Crateriforma spongiae: one gene and its partner. The protein of the gene in region 1 interacts with the protein of each later gene in a pairwise test. Links are inferred from orthologs where the notes say so. Each region holds a gene or a part of one and is shown on either strand. Other genes may lie near its edges. The genes, in order: ileS and HFP54_RS10070.

What was found.
Region 2: the proteins of ileS (region 1) and HFP54_RS10070 interact in binary tests that used the Escherichia coli proteins (3 or more experiments, as listed by UniProt). The link is inferred for Crateriforma spongiae from one-to-one orthologs.

What each region holds. Positions count from the first base shown.
Region 1 is NZ_JAAXMS010000004.1:203,032-210,912, reverse strand. The notes cover bases 3,297-7,257. They hold ileS (isoleucine--tRNA ligase), read right to left. Parts: upstream 6,920-7,257; coding sequence 3,497-6,919; downstream 3,297-3,496. Other genes in these bases: purN (phosphoribosylglycinamide formyltransferase), read right to left, coding at 3,297-3,497. In the rest of the region: HFP54_RS12300 (NfeD family protein), read right to left, coding at 1-520; HFP54_RS12295 (NfeD family protein), read right to left, coding at 520-2,712; more of purN, read right to left, coding at 2,823-3,296; HFP54_RS12280 (co-chaperone GroES), read right to left, coding at 7,283-7,612; gmd (GDP-mannose 4,6-dehydratase), read right to left, coding at 7,755-7,881. UniProt on the Escherichia coli protein: Catalyzes the attachment of isoleucine to tRNA(Ile). As IleRS can inadvertently accommodate and process structurally similar amino acids such as valine, to avoid such errors it has two additional distinct tRNA(Ile)-dependent editing activities.
Region 2 is NZ_JAAXMS010000003.1:508,076-516,830, reverse strand. Bases 2,446-5,436 are described here. They hold HFP54_RS10070 (sugar ABC transporter substrate-binding protein), read left to right. Parts: upstream 2,446-3,447; coding sequence 3,448-4,425; downstream 4,426-5,436. Other genes in these bases: HFP54_RS10065 (sugar ABC transporter ATP-binding protein), read left to right, coding at 4,425-5,436; HFP54_RS10075 (alpha/beta hydrolase fold domain-containing protein), read left to right, coding at 2,446-3,354. Outside these bases: HFP54_RS10085 (mechanosensitive ion channel family protein), read left to right, coding at 1-424; HFP54_RS26160 (methyl-accepting chemotaxis protein), read right to left, coding at 537-1,883; more of HFP54_RS10075, read left to right, coding at 2,188-2,445; more of HFP54_RS10065, read left to right, coding at 5,437-5,951; HFP54_RS10060 (ABC transporter permease), read left to right, coding at 5,948-6,907; HFP54_RS10055 (arylsulfatase), read left to right, coding at 6,986-8,755. UniProt on the Escherichia coli protein: Part of the ABC transporter complex RbsABC involved in ribose import. Binds ribose. Also serves as the primary chemoreceptor for chemotaxis.

The DNA of each region.
Region 1 (7,881 bases):
GTGACCCTGCGGTCATTTGCTGCGGGCCAACCCCACGACGGACGCGGATTCGACCGCCGCTGATGTCGACCACGTGTACCGCCTTGCCGGCATCCACGGGTCCATCCAGACATGTGACGTCCAACGCGTCGCCACCGATTCGTGCTCGTCCGCTGGGCAACAGGTCGGTCGTCGCTTGCCCGGTCTGTCCGATCAAATCCGGATAGGAAACACCCGACGGGGTCACCTTTTGTGGCGGTTGCGGATCGGCTTGACCGGGGCGTCGATTCAAAATGCGGCGTCCGATCGGCGTGTGTGGCCAAAACTTGATGACCAGCATCAGCACCACGGGCGTCGTCGCCATGATGACCAACGAATAAACCGTCCCCAAAAACACGCTGTGCGAAAATGCCGTGACCAGACAGGCAACCGCCGACGCAACCGCGGCAACGCCTAAAAGGCCACCGCTTGGTACGAGAAACTCCAGCACCAAAAGCACGTAGAACAGGATCAACAGGCCGAAGGAGTAAGTGGATGCCATCACGTCGCTTCTTCGACCACGATCCGATTGCCCAAGACTTTGATCACGCGAACGGTCGCGCCGCGTTCGACCGCCTGGCCGTCGCTGACCACTGCCACGACGCGTTCACCGATCCTTGCTTTACCCGACGGACGCAACGGCGTCATGGTCGTCCCGGTCTGTCCCAGCAAGTCTTCGAAATGGGCCAAGCGTTCCTGCTGGTCGATCAACTGCGCATCGGGTTGTTCCATCACCAGGGTGTTCAGCACCGGCAAATGCGGCATGAAGTAGCGTATCAGCGCGAACCCGGCCATCGTGCTGGCCAATCCGCCCAGTGCCATCCAAACGCTTCGAGTCAACACTTCGACCTGATACACGTTTCGCGGCACCACAAACGTCTGGCTCATCAAGACCACCGCCAACATCGTCAGCAGCAAACCGCCGATGCCAAAAATCCCCAGCCCGGGAACCACGAAAAATTCAATGGCAATACAAACCAAGCCCAACACCAGAGCCAACAATTCCAACCATTCCGCGGTCCCGTTCAGATACTGGACCCAGAAAAAGAAACCGAAACAGATCATCGAAACGAAGCCGGGAATCCCCAGCCCCGGTGCACTCATTTCGGTCGACAGCATCATGAAGCCGATCATCAACGCCAGAAACGCCAGTCCCTGGCGGCGACCGATGCTTTCGACAGCCCGCACGATGCCGCGGTCGGCCGCCGGTGCGGGCACCGCGGGCAATCCGGCCTGGGCTGCCACCTGATCCAAAGATGATGCGATCCCGTCGGCCAAGCCCAACTGCACGGCCTGCTCCGCCGTCAGACCTGCGGACAAATCGATCGCTTCACCTTGCCGCCAACGGTCACGTTCCAAATCCGGATCGTCGGCGTCTTCGACCAATTGCTGTGGCGTCGCATACCGCACGCGTCCGGTCGATTTGTTGATGTACCGGAACACCTGTCGTTGACGATCCAACAGCCCCATCAACAACCCGGCCGATCGGTTCGTTCGTCGGGCAATCAATTCAATCAATTCGCGTTGGTCCACCACCTGTTCCGGCTGGATCGAATCGGCACCGGGACCACCCAGCTTTGCATCGGGCGACAGATACAACGGTTTGCAAGCGGTGGCGATGATGGACGCGTCCCCGATGGCACGTCCGGGAACAAAACCGACAACTCGTTGCAGCGGAGGCGTCGGGCTGGCAAACCATCCCGCCAACCCCATGCTTTCGCCGAAGCTGCCACCGTCGGAATCCACCGACACCAGCCAAGTGTTCACATCGCCGGACAAGGTCGCGTTCAGATTGCTTTGCCAACGCTGTGACTTGGCCGTCGTCACCGATCCGATCATTTCCAACAGGACGCCCCGTCGATCCGACGTCCCGACGTCGGTGGCCAAAGGACGCAACTGGCTTAAATCCAATCGAGCGGCCAGGCTTTCGCGAATCTTCTGCGCGGTCGTTTCGTCGTCACGCCGGCCGGTCGCGATGACGTCGGTGGCCACACGCAGATCACGAAGCTGGACGGCAGACACCGACAATGCTTCGCCGGACGCTTTCCAGATGTCTTCTTCGATGACATCGCCACTTTGCCGCATCGATTGCAATTCGTCTGCGGTCACCAGTGGTCGCCCGCCATCGGACGTGGTCAAACGCACCAATTCGGCATCCGGATCCACCAGAGCCGAAACCAATGATTCGGGAAACAAACCGCGACGCTTGGCAATAGCTTGATAGGCGGCCTGGACCGTTTCGTCGATCGATTCTTGTTTCGAATCAAATCCGACCAACACCGCGTTGTTGGACAACATCAACCGTTCCACAGCCGCAAGCGGCAGGACCGTGTGCCGGGTGATTCGCCCATCGACAAACGCGACGATTCGCAACCGGCGGTAATCCGGCGAATTGATTCGTCGGGCCAGACGCAATGCTTCTTCGAATTCCGTTTGGACGTCCGACGCGGATTCGCGAAAGGCAAGAACGACGGTGCGACGCGAATCACCGGGCGTGGACTGTGCCAGTTGATCCAAACCGGCCAAGACGTCATCGACCAGTTCACGCGACAACGGGGGTGCGATGTCGATCCACACGCCCTGCCCCGCCGAGGGGTCGATGCCGTCGCGATTTTGCGCAGAAACAGCCGGCGAAAGCCCGATGGCCCCGATGATCCAAACCGCAATCACGATCGTTCGACGGACAACGCCCATGACCGACTTTGTTTTGTAAATCCATGACGTGCACCAAATGACGGACCGACCGGCATCGACCGGTGCAACGTGCGCGACACGTCAAACACAGTCTGTGGGGTGCATTTTCCCTACTGTCGCATTGTATCGCGACCGCCAGTGGGTTCGCCGGAATGACGCCAATCCTGGTGTACCATTCGGATCGCCTCGGGCAAAGCTTGGCATTCCTGCTGAAAGACTCGGTCGGCCAACGCGTCGGCGTCATCCCCCGGCCGTACCGGACAGCTTCGCTGCCACAGAATCGGCCCATTGTCGTACTGGTTGTCGACAAAATGGACGGTGCATCCGCTGATCCGCACCCCACGGTCGATGGCCGCCTGATGCACTCGGTGACCATACATTCCCTGGCCGCCGAAAGCGGGCAACAGCGACGGATGGATGTTGATCACACGATTTTCAAAATCCGTGGGGATCAAAACGTGTTTCAAGAACCCCGCCATGACGACCAGTTCCGCGCCGGTGTCTCGGCACGGATCAAACATCGCGCGACAGTATTCCTGGGGATCGGGATGGTCCGATTTGCGAACCACGCGGGTGGTGATGCCCGCCGATTCCGCGATCTGCAGTCCCTTCAGCCCGCTTCGGCTGCCGATCACCAACCGAAAATCGATCGGCAATCCGGATTCGTCGCGGTGCCGGATCAGGTTGGCCAGCGTCCGCCCGCTGCCGCTAAGGAACACCGCCACACGCAAAGGTTCGTCGACGCCGGGACGATCGGAATCCGGTGGCGATTGTCCTGCATTCATCAGCCGTCAACCTTTCGCACGTACACCGATCCCAAGTCCGACTTCGCGGCATCGACGCCATCCAACGCGGATGTGATCAATGCGTCGGCCAGGGTTTCCCCCTTGATCAATTCGGCGTGTGCATCGATCGCCGCGTTGACATCATCGTCGTCGCTGACGATGCCGATTTCGATGCGGTCGGTATAGTTGCAATCGATGCGTTTGCGTTCGTTCTGAACCACGCGGATCAAGTCCTTCGCGGCACCTTCGCGACGCAGTTCATCGGTGACCTCGGTGTTCAGCACCACGACGCACTCGCGTCCCTGCGCGGCCGCCCAGCCGTCGCGGGCCTGCAATCGGACTTCGATATCGTCGTTGTCCAAATCCACTGACCCATCGCCCAGCGACAACGTGACTTTTCCGTCACGCTGCAGAAGGGCCAGCAATTCATTTCCGTCGGCTTGAGCCAGAGCTTTTTTCACCGCGGGAACTTGTTTTCCGACCTTGGGCCCCAAACGTTTGAAGTTCGGCACAACCGTGTACTGGACATACTGATCGCCTTCGGTCGTGTATTCGACTTGCTTGACGTTCAATTCTTCCTTCACCAATGCGTCGTGACTTTGTAGCCACTGCACCCGGTCGTCGCTGGCCAAAACGACTTCGACTTTCGACAGCGGCAAACGCACCTTCAACTTCGCATCGGCGCGGGCACTGCGTCCCATCGACGCGATCTCACGCAACAGTGACATCGAATCGGTCAGATCCGCATCGATCCGCGATGAGTCCACTGTGGGATAGTCGCACAAATGCACGCTGGCCGCCGCGGTGTTGCCGAACGGTTCGGCCAAGCGACGCCACAACGTTTCGGCGATGAACGGCACGAATGGCGCAATCAGCCGGCTGACCTGCAACAGCGATTCGTACAACGTCCAATACGCGTCATGCTTGTCCGCCGAATCTTTGTCGGACGCCCAGAAACGATCGCGGCTGCGACGGACGTACCAATTGCTTAGCCCATCGACCAAGTGCGTGATGGCCTCGCAAGCGTTGTAGTTGTCCAGCGCATCCATCCGCTCGGTCACGGTTTGAATCGTCTGGTTCAGCTCGGACAGGATCCAGCGATCGATTTCGCTGCGTTGATCGGCCGGGCGATACGTCGGTGCCGAAGCCAAACTTTCGGGGCTCAGATTGGCATCGGCCGCCGTCGCCGCCGTTGGATCGAAGCCGTCGATTTCGGCATAGATCATGAAGAAACTGAACACGTTCCACAGCCGCAACAAGAATTCGGGGATCGAATCCTTGATGGCCTGCTCGCGATACTGGATCGCCGTCCAAGGTGTCTGGCCGCTGAAGAAGAACCATCGCAGGGCATCGGCACCGTAGCGATCAAAGATCTCATCGGGTTCGCGATAGTTCTTTTCCGACTTCGACATTTTCTTGCCGTCTTCGCCCAGCATCAGCCCCAGCACGATGCAGTTGCGATACGGATGCGGATACGGCAAATCGGGCTGCAACGATTGTCCGGTCGGTTGATGGCCTTCGGCAACCAGCGAACCGCCTTCGCCGAACAACATCGTGCTGATCGCCAGTTGGCTGTAGAACCAACCACGGGTCTGGTCCAACGCTTCGCTGATGAAATCGGCCGGGAATTGATCGGCAAACAGATCGTCGTTTTGATGTGGCCATCCGTACTGGGCGAACGGCATCGCGCCGCTGTCGTACCAGCAATCGATGACCTCCGGCACACGTCGCATCCGTGCACCGTCGGCGAACGGCGAATCGTAGGTGACGTCGTCGATGTACGGCTTGTGAACTTTCAAGTGCTCGGACAGATCCGGATCGGCCGCTTTGGCCTTTTCCCACGACTGCGTTCCGTCGACGCCCGGTTTGGCCAGCAGTTCGTCGTAGCTGCCGATCGCTTCAGCACGCCCGGTCGATTCGCAAACCCAGATCGGCAGGGGCGTGCCCCAGTAACGTTCGCGCGACAGTGCCCAGTCGACGTTGGACGCCAAGAAATTACCGAAACGTCCGTCGCGAATGTGTTCGGGTTGCCAACCGATCTGGGCGTTGTTCTTCAGCATCAAGTCTTTGAACTTGGTCGTGCGGACGAACCAACTTTGACGCGGATACTGGATCAACGGATCGCTGCTGGCACGCCAACAGAACGGATACTCGTGCAGGTATTGATCCAACAGCAACAGCCGGCCGCGTTCTTTCAGCATGCGTGAAAGCGGTTTGTCGGCGTCTTTGACCCAAACACCCACCACCGAATCCAGCGCGGCGTCGCCGGCGACTTCGGAGGTGAATTTGCCGTCCGGCCCGACGGCGCACAACAGTTCCGGACGGCTGTCGTCGGTGAACCGCAACCGTTGTTGGACCAGGACCTCATGGTCGACTTCACCAAAAGCGGGCGCCTGGTGGACCAAACCGGTACCGCTGTCGGTGGTGACAAAGTCGGCTTCGACCACACGCCAGTACAGCGATTCGCTGCCGCCGTCGATCAGCTTGCCTTGCGGGTCGCCCAGCTTGTTCTTGTAGAAATCGAACGGAGGTTCGTAACGCAAACCGATCAGTTCTTTGCCGCCGACGGTACCGATGACCGGCAGTTCGCGTTTCAACTTGCCGGCGATCGTTTCGACCAAGTCGCTGGCGATGACCAATTCACTGTCGGTTTCGTCGTCCCGACAAATGCTGTACGTCAATTCGGGATGCACCGCGGCGTACATGTTGCTGGGCAACGTCCAGGGCGTTGTGGTCCAAACGACCAAATTTCGCCCGGGATGATCGACCAGCGGGAACAGAACGTAAACGCTGGGGTCGGCGACCTCACGGTACCCTTGCCCGACTTCGCCGGCCGACAGCGCCGTTCCGCCTTGGGCCCACCACCACACGATCTTGTGACCTTGGTACAGCAGTCCGCGATCGAACAGGTTCTTCAGACTCCACCAAACGCTTTCGACATAGCTTTGGTGGTACGTCACATACGCGTCATCCAGGTCGACCCAGAACCCCAAACGTCGGGTCAGTTGTTGCCACTGTTGGATGTAGCGAAAGACGCTTTGTTCGCATTTTTGGATGAACGGTTCGACGCCGTAGGCTTCGATTTCTTCTTTGCTGTGGATGCCCAGGTCCTTGCCGACTTCGACTTCCACCGGCAAACCGTGGGTGTCCCAACCGGCTTTGCGTTGGCAACGCAGCCCCTTCATCGTCTGATATCGGGGAAACACGTCCTTGATCGAACGCGTCAAACAGTGTCCCGGGTGGGGCAGCCCGTTGGCGGTCGGCGGGCCTTCGAAGAAAACGAATGAATCGGCGTCTTTGCGACGCGAAAGCGACTGGGCGTAGATGTCGTTCTGGTCCCAGAATTCCAGCACTTCTTGCTCAAGCGACGGAAAGTTCGGGCTGCCGTTGGGGGCGCGAAACGGACTGGCGGAATCGGACATCGGGGTTCAGGCATCCAGGCTGCGAAGCGGTAAAGCCCCATGTTTTAGATGCCTGGCGGCTGTTTCGTCAGCCCCGGACTTCAGCGACACCGGGCGGAATCGTGTCGTCGGCGACCAAGAAGTATCGCCGCGGGCGGCGGATCGCGAGTTGATGACGGCGGGTCAGCCCCGGCGGGAACCGGGCGGCGAGAAAGACGGATAGGTCGGCCGGCGTACGTCAAAAGAAAGGAGACGACGCGTGATCGGGTGGTTCACTCGGGGCCGGTCCGAATTGCCGGCCGAAACCACCAACGGCAACTTTGATCCAGGTCGCGAAGATTCAGCAGCCGGGCTATTCAGCAGCCGGGCTATTCGGCTGTTGGGCTACTCAGCAGGCGGGTCGCGGCGGAACACTGCCACCACGTCGTCAACCGGGATCACGAACAACTGGTTGTCGTGTTCCAAATCCACCGGGATCGCATTCTTCGGGTGGAACAAGATTTTGTCGTACTGGCGAAGCGGCAATTCGTCGTCATTTTCGACCACCGCGCTGATCGTCACGATGCGACCGGTGATCGTCGGGATCTCCGCCGCATCGGGAAGCGCGATGCCGCCACGGGTTTCGCGTTTCGGTTCGTCTTTGCGAACCAACACACGATCCCCGATGGGTTCGACGTACTCAAATCCGGTGTTGGAATTCTTCTTCTTTGCCATGGCGCAATCGTAGCGTCCGCCCTAAGCGGTGCCCAGGCCGGACATGCCCGGTTGCGATGCGGCAACCGATTGCCGCGATGCACGCGGCAATTTCAGAATTTCCAACCGGCTTTCAGGCATCCCGAGAACGGGGAACCGAAGCCTAGTTCGGCACGAAGGTCTTCGAATGAGCTTCGCGCTGGGCCAGCTCGTAATCGTGCTGGGTCATGATGCGGGCCAATTCCTCCAGATCCGTCGTGGCCGTCCAGCCCAACTTTTCTTTCGCCTTG
Region 2 (8,755 bases), on another replicon or contig:
GGTCATCCCCAACGGCCATTTGTTCAAAAACAAAGTGGATGTGTTGACCAGCCAACCACAGCGACGCGTTCGAATCATCTGCGGCGTTGCCTATGGCGAAGATGTCGACCAGGCACGGGAGGTGATCCGCGAGGCCGTTCAATCGTGCGACACGGTGCGAGGCATTCGCACGGTCGAAGTGTTCGCCAACGAATTCGCTAACTCCAGCATCAATTTCGAAGTCGCGTGGTGGACCGGTGCCAAGCCGATCGACATTCGCCGCAGTCGTGACCAAGTCGTCGCTGCAATCAAGCGGTCGCTGGACGAAGCGAATATCGAGATTCCATTCCCCTATCGCACGCTGACCTTCAAAGACGATCGCATCGCCGCTTCCCTGGTCGGCATGTCAGGGCTAAGCACTCCGGACTCCGGTGCAAGCACCTGACCCATGATTCCGTCGGCGCAAAAAAAGATGCGGCAGCAGGGACCCGGTGCGATCACCTGCTGCCGCTTCCCCTGCAATGGATCAGCGTCCAAATTCGTTGGGCCAGACAGACTTAACTGCTGCAACCGACCAGTTCGTCGGCGGCCGAACTGAGTTGCGAAATGACCACGTTTTGCTCTTCGACCGATGCCGCGACGCCGGTGGTGTTGTCGCTGACCTCGCCGACGCTGTTGGCGATACATTCGATAGCCGAAACCACTTGGCCGATGCTGAACTGAATCGTTTCGACATTCTTGCGGATCTCCGACGTCGCCTTGCCGGTCTGATTGGCCAGTTCTTTGACCTCACTGGCAACCACGGCGAAGCCGCGTCCTGATTCACCGGCACGTGCGGCTTCGATCGTCGCATTGAGGGCCAACAGATTCGTTTGGTCGGCCAAATCTTGAATCGTGTCGATGATTTCGCCGATCGTTTCGCTGCTGCAATTCAAGTCCTTGACCAAGTCGGTCGCGTTCTTGGTGTTCACATCGGCGTCTTTGGCCAACCCGGCGGTGCGAGTGATTCGCTCGCTTATCTCTGCGATCGCCTGTGACATTTCCGAAACGCTGCTGGCGATGGAGTTGCCCAACGATTCTGATTGATTCTTGGAATGAACCTGATCGGTGATGTCGCTGACGTTCTTCACCACACGGGTCACCTTTCCGTCGTTATCAAAGACGGGGTTGTAGGCGCCGCTGAGCCAAATTTCTTGACCGTGCTTGTTCACACGGCGGAATTCACCTTGCTGGAATTCCCCCCGAGCCAGACGTTCCCAGAAACGTGCATATTCCGCGGTCGCGGCATCTTCGGCCGGCATGAACATGCGATGATGTTTGCCGCGGATCTCTTCCAGCGAGTATCCGGTGGTTTGCAAGAACAGCGAATTGGCGTGCAGGATCGTACCGTCCGGCTTGAATTCAATCATTGCCTGTGAACGGTTCTGGATGTCGGCTTGGATCATCCGCGCCTTCGTAACGTCGGTCGCCAATTTGATAATCTTGATGACCTGTCCCGAGTCGTTCAGAACCGGATTGTACGTGGCTTGAATCCAGATCTCGCGACCGCCGCGACCGTAACGCTGGAACAGATCGCTGTGGAAGTTTCCGGCACGAAGCTTTTCCCAGAACTGACGGTATTCTTCGGACCCGGCGTATTCGCTGTCGACAAACATCCGGTGATGCTTGCCCTGGATTTCCGACAGGGTGTATCCCACCGTGTCCAGGAAGTTCTTGTTGGCCTTCAGGATGGTTCCGTCCGGTTCGAATTCGATCACCGCTTGCGAACGGTGCAACGAACTCATGATCTGAGACAGATCAACAAACTGATCGGCGTCGATGTCCAACGTCGCAGTGGTGGAATCCATCATGTCCGCCTGCGATACGTTTTCGCTTGCGCCGTTGGACCAGTTCAACAATTTCATCTTTCACCCTTGTGTCTAACGCACCCAGCCGACGCAATTCCGCGTCCCCCGATGCTTGCCTGCACTGTCACTGCTGGGACCCTTGGTCGACAAATCGTCGCGGTCAAATCGTTTTGACGGCGAAGCCCAACTTTTCAAAAAAGACCCAGTGGCAAGTTGAAAACCGAGCCAACGCAAAGCACCAAAACGCTCGCTTTGAGCATGTGGTAGAATTCGCCTCCCCGGCGGTAACGGTCGACGTCCGGTAGACTCATTTTCTGGTGGCCGCCCCGTTTCATTCATGTTGTTCCTTAGGCCCTATCCCATGTTGCACCGACAAATGCCGCGGATCCTGGCGTGCCTTTGCTTGACCGGCCTGGCCGCGTTGTCCCCCGCCCAAGCCCAAAGTGTTCGGCCACGGATTTCGTTGTCAGCAGTACTCGATCGCGACGACTCGGATTCCGATGGAGCGGTGACCGCTACGGAATTCAGTGGCCCCAAAGCATTGTTTCGGCGACTGGACACCAACGGTGACGGCAAGATCGACAAGGCGGACTTTGCCGACAATGACCGAACCCCGTCGGCGCGAAAGCATCGCTCGATTCCTGGCACACGTTTGGTGAAAGACGTGGTCTTTGGCCAGGGGGGCGACCGCGACTTGAAGCTTCACCTGGTGCTGCCCGACCCGCCGGCCGATTCGCCGACGCCGCTGATCGTCTGGATCCACGGCGGTGGATGGATGGGGGGAAACAAGGAAGGTGGCGTGGGGCGTCTTTCCCGCTGGGTCAAAGAAGGCTTTGCCGGCGCGACGATTGAATACCGTCTGACCGGCGAGGCAGCCTTTCCGGCGCAGATTCATGACTGTAAGTGCGCCATCCGTTTCTTGCGTGCCCATGCGGATAAGTACAACCTGGATCCGAATCGAATCGCCGTAGCGGGCAGTTCCGCCGGCGGTCACTTGGTCGCATTGCTGGGGACGTCCGGCGGAGTCAAGGATCTGGAAGGCGACGGCGGTTGGAACGACCAGCGCAGCGACGTCCAAGCGGTCATCGATCTGTACGGCCCCACCGACTTTCAAATCTTCGTGACCACCCCGGGCTATGAAAGCCACAACCGCGATCAATCACCGGAATCGCGTCTATTGGGAGGTGGAATCGTGACCGAAAATCCCGAAGGCATCCGCCGTGTCAATCCCATCACCTACATCGATCCCAAAGATCCGCCTTTCTTGATCATTCACGGGTCGGCCGATCGCGTGGTCCCGGCCAACCAAAGTGAAGCCCTGCACGCGGCGCTGAAAAAGTCCGGCGTCAAATCAAAGCTGCACATCATCGACGGGGCGGGCCATGGCGGCGCCGGCTTCGGTGAACCCAAAATCCAAGAAATGCAAATGCAGTTCTTGCGGGACACGTTGTTGAAGACTCAACGCGCCGACGACACGCCTGCCGATTCGGATGGCGCCGATGTGGACTCCCCGTCGAAAGACCGTTGACATCCGGTCGGGTGGTTTGCTGCGTCTGCAACGTGGTTGCTGTATTCTGTCAGACCGAAATGTTTGACAGGCTGTCTATCGGGATTCGCAACGATGAAACGCAAGTTTGGGCTGGTGGTTTTGGTGGTCGCATTGGCGGGATGCCGACCGAGTACCACGACGACATCGACGGACGCTGACGGCACATCGGTTCCGGGTGAAAGCGGCAAGCCACGCGTCGCTTTGATCATGAAATCGTTGGCCAACGAGTTCTTTTCCACGATGGCCGACGGAGCACAGTCGCATCAAGAAGAGCACGCCGATGACTACGCGTTGATTGTGAACGGAATCAAAGACGAACGTGACCTTAGCCGCCAAGTCGCCTTGGTCGAAGAAATGGTCAGCAGCAACGTCGACGCGATCGTGATCGCCCCGGCGGATTCCAAAGCACTGGTCCCCGCACTGCGACGTGCCCAACAGGCCGGTGTGGTGGTCGTCAACATCGACAATCGATTGGACGCGGACGTGTTGAAGACCGAAGGCATCACGATCCCCTTTGTCGGCCCCGAAAACCGTGCCGGCGCAAAGAAGGTCGGCCAGTACCTGGCCCAAAAGCTAAACGAGGGCGATCAAGTGTTGGTGCTGGAAGGCATCCGAACCTCCTTCAACGCCCAACAGCGCCGCGAGGGCTTTGAACTGGCGATGTCCGAAGCGGGTATCGACATCGTGGACAGCCAATCGGCCGAGTGGGAAATGAGCAAGGCCAACACGATCGCATCGTCCATGCTGAGCGAACATCCGAATGCCAAAGCTATCTTGGCTGCCAACGACAGCATGGCGTTGGGTGCCGTCGCCGCGGTCCGCAGTGCGGGGCGATCCGATGACGTGATGATCGTCGGTTTTGACAACATCAGTGCCGTCCAACAAGCAATCATCGATGGAAAGATCTTGGCCACCGCTGACCAGCATGGTGACCAGTTGGCCGTCTTTGGGATCGAAGCCGCGCTGCAAATGCTGCAAGACCCCGACACCAAACCGGAAGACGTCGAAACGCCCGTCGATTTGATCCACCAACAAACGCTGACGCCGTGATGACGTCTTCGCCGGACTTGTTCACGGCCAAGGGGCTGTGCAAACGCTACGGCCGCGTGACCGTTTTGGATGACTGTGATGTCGCGATTCGCGGGGGAGAAATCCATGCGTTGCTGGGCGCCAACGGCGCGGGCAAAAGCACGCTAGTGCGAATGATGGCGGGGCTGTTGGAACCAACCGCCGGCAGCATGCAATTGGATTCGATCGACTACGCGCCCAACAGCAAACGCGATGCGGAAATTGCCGGCGTCGAAATTGTCCAACAAGAATTGAACCTGATCGCGACCCTTTCGGTCGCCGAAAACTTGATGCTGGCGCGTCTGCCGTCGATCGGTGGTGTGATCCGGCGTGGACCGTTGAAGGATCGTGCCAGGGCGGCACTGGATCGCGTCGGCTTGAACGATGTTCCGGTGGACACACCGGTCGCGAAACTGGGGGTCGGCAAACAACAAATGGTGGAGATCGCCGCCGCGCTGGATCGACAATGTCGCATCTTGATCTTGGACGAACCGACCGCCGCGTTAAGTGCTGCTGAATCGGAAACCTTGTTTCGTTGGTTGAACAAACTGCGCGACGAAGGCGTGGGCATCGTTTACATCAGCCATCGTTTGGACGAAGTCGCGCGACTTGCCGACCGGATCACCGTGCTGCGTGACGGGCGAAAAATCGGCACCTTCGACGCGGTGGAATGTTCGACCGATCGCATGGTGGAATTGATGAGCGGCGATAGCGGCTCGGGCGATTCCGCCTTGCATCCGTCGCGACGACAAGTCGACACAGTACTGCGTGTCGACGCATTGACCGGCGGCCCCGTCGATCACGTTTCATTCAATGTTAACCGCGGCGAACGTTTGGGGATCGCCGGGTTGGTCGGATCGGGCCGGACGGAACTGTTGCGGTTGATTTTCGGTGCCGATGTCGCCATGTCGGGCAACATCCACTTACGCGATGATGCCACGGCGTACCGATTTCATCATCCGCGTCAGGCGGTCGCCGCTGGCATTGCGATGGTCACCGAAGACCGGAAAGACAACGGTCTGTTGCTGTCGAAATCGATCCAGTTCAACACGACTTTGGCATCGCTTCGGCATCGCTTTGCGAACGCTGGAATGGTCCGCGGCCGAATCGAACGATCCGCCACACAAACACAGTGTGACCAGCTGGATATTCGTTGCAGCACGATCGATCAATGTGTGGGAACGCTTAGCGGCGGCAATCAGCAAAAGGTGGCGATCGCCAAATGGTTGGTCCGCGATGCCGATGTCTTTCTGTTTGATGAACCCACACGTGGCATCGACGTTGCCGCCCGACGCAGAATCTATCGGCTGATCGATACGCTGGCCAAAGACGGCAAAGGTGTCGTGATTGTCAGCAGTGACCTGGAGGAACTTTTGGAAACTTGTGATCGAATCGCCGTCATGTCGGACGGACAATTGGTGGAGACCTTTGAACGCAACGATTGGTCGCATGATCGAATCATGCAAGCCGCGTTTTCCGGATATCGAACCCAGGAGACCGGGGCATGATGCCGAAACACGTTCGCAATGTGCTGGTCCAGTACGGTGGCCTGTTGGCCGTCTTGGCGGTGATCGTCGCGGTGTTCAGCTTTCAAAGCCAGAATTTTTTCCAACATTCCACGTTGGTTTCCATCGCCAACCAAATCCCCGATTTAACCTTCATCGCGGTCGGCATGACGCTGGTGCTGATTGTCGGCGGAATCGATTTGTCGGTTGGTTCGTTGCTGGCACTTTCATCGGCGGTCTTGGGTTCGCTGATGGTCGACCATCAATGGTCTTTGGGAACCGCCGCCGTGCTGTGCCTGGCCACCGGCGCCGCTTGTGGATTGGTCAACGGTGCGATCGCAATTGGTTTTCGGATCCCGTCGTTCATCGTCACGCTCGGGATGTTGGAAATGGCTCGCGGGGCGACCAAAGTGGTGACGGATTCGCAAACGAAATATATCGGATCAGCCGTTGAAGCCATCGGACAACCGCTGCCGGGCTTGTTGTTATCACCGGCATTCCTGGCCGCACTGGCTTGCGTCGCTGCGGGTCAATTCTTACTGACCCGAACGGTGTTTGGTCGGTATTGTGTGGCGATCGGAACCAATGAAGAAGCAGTGCGAATGTCGGGCATCCGCACCGCGCCCTATGCGATGACCGTCTTTGTCATCAGCGGGCTGATGTGCGGCATGGCGGCGCTCGCCCAAACATCACGTCTGTCATCGGCCGACCCCAACGCCGCGATCGGTATCGAATTATCGGCCATCGCCGCATGCGTCATCGGAGGCACCAGTTTGATGGGCGGTCGCGGCAGCGTGATCAGTTCATTCATCGGGGTGCTGATCATCGCTGTTCTGCAAACGGGGCTGGCACAGATCGGCGTCTCTGATGCCAACAAACAAATCATCACCGGTGCCGTGATCGTCATCGCCGTCTTGTTGGATGCCCTGCGTTCGCGGTGGGACCCGACGCGACCCTAAGGCAACCTTCGGTCAGACCTCTGCACCAATCTTTCGCCAGACCTTCCGTTCTTCCCCCCTTCCAGCCCCCATCCCACCATGAATCGAATCATTCCGCACCTGGCAACCGTGCTGTTGATGGCGTTGCCGATCGCCTTCGCCCCTCTGCAAGCCGCGGCGAACGACGCTAAACCCAATGTGATCGTCATCATGACGGACGATCAGGGCTATGGTGAGTTTTCGTGCCATGGAAACCCCATCGTTCAAACCACCAACATCGACAAGTTGGCATCACAAAGCATTCGCTTGACCGACTTTCATGTCGCCCCGATGTGCACGCCGACACGGGGTCAATTGATGACGGGCTTGGATGCATTCCGCAATGCGGCCATCAACGTCAGCAGCGGACGCACCCTGCTGCGACACGATGCAAAAACCATCGCCGACGTGTTTGGTGACGCCGGATATCGGACCGGCATCTTTGGCAAGTGGCACCTGGGCGACAACTATCCGTTCCGTCCCGAAGATCGCGGGTTTGATGAAGCCATTTGGTTTCCGTCGTCACACATCAACAGTGTCCCCGATTACTGGGACAACGATTACTTCGATGACGTCTATATCCACAATGGAAAGCGTGAACGTTACGACGGTTACTGCACCGACGTGTTCTTTGATGAAGCCCAGAAGTGGATCGGTCAAAAAGACGACCAGCCGTTTTTCGCCTACATCGCGACCAACGCGGCTCACTGGCCATGGTTTGTTCCCGACGAATATCGCCAACCGATCCGTGACGCGATCAAGCGTCATCCCGAGGTCGTTCAACACCTGTCGGAAACGAAGATTGAATCCTTGGTCAGCTTTCTGGCGATGGGCGCCAACATCGATGACAACGTTGGTGGTTTGGACCGTTTCCTGGCGGAAAAGGGGTTGCTGGAAAACACGATCGTCGTCTTCTTGACGGACAACGGCAGCACGATGGGGCCGGACTATTTCAATGCCGGCATGCGGGGCAAGAAAACACAACTGTGGGAAGGCGGCCATCGTGTGCCTTGCTTCATCCGCTGGCCCGATGGCCCGATCGCAGCCCCCAAGGACTTCGACGAACTTTGTCAGGTACAAGACTTGTTGCCAACGCTGGCAGACTTGGCCGGTATCGCCAACATTCCCGACGACTTGGACGGCATCAGTTTGGCGCCGCTGATTCGCGGCCAGCGTGAATCACTCGACGATCGTATGCTGGTGATGAACTACAGTCGAATGCCGACGTTCAAGGTCAAATTCACCAATGGTAACCCCGCCGTGCCGCAAAAAAACGGTGCCGGCGTGTTATGGAAACAATGGCGTTTGTTGGAAAACCGCCAACTGTTCAACGTCGATTCGGATCCCCATCAAGACCGTAACGTTGCCGCGAAACATCCCAAATTGGTCGCCAGAATGCGATCACATTTGAACCAGTGGTGGGATGGCGTGAAGGACGATGTCAACACACCACAACGGGTCGTGATCGGCAGTGATCAGGAAAACCCCATGATGTTGACTGCCTGTGAATGGTTGGACGTTTTCGTCGATCAGCAAATTCAGGTGCGTCATGCAGTGCTGAAAGATGGCGTATGGCATTTGAACGTCGCTGAAGCCGGGACGTATCAGTTGGAACTGCGGCGTTGGCCACGCGAATCGCAACTGCCCCTGCAAGCCGGAGTGGACGAAACGCCGGTGACCGATGGTGTGTTTCCGGCTGGTCAGTCATTGCCCATTGAAGCGGCAATTTTGAGGGTCGGCGATTCGGAGACGAAGCTTTCACCCGATGCAAACGGCCAGTCCTTCACAACGACCGTCGAATTGGATGAAGGACCGCTTTTGCTGCAAGCA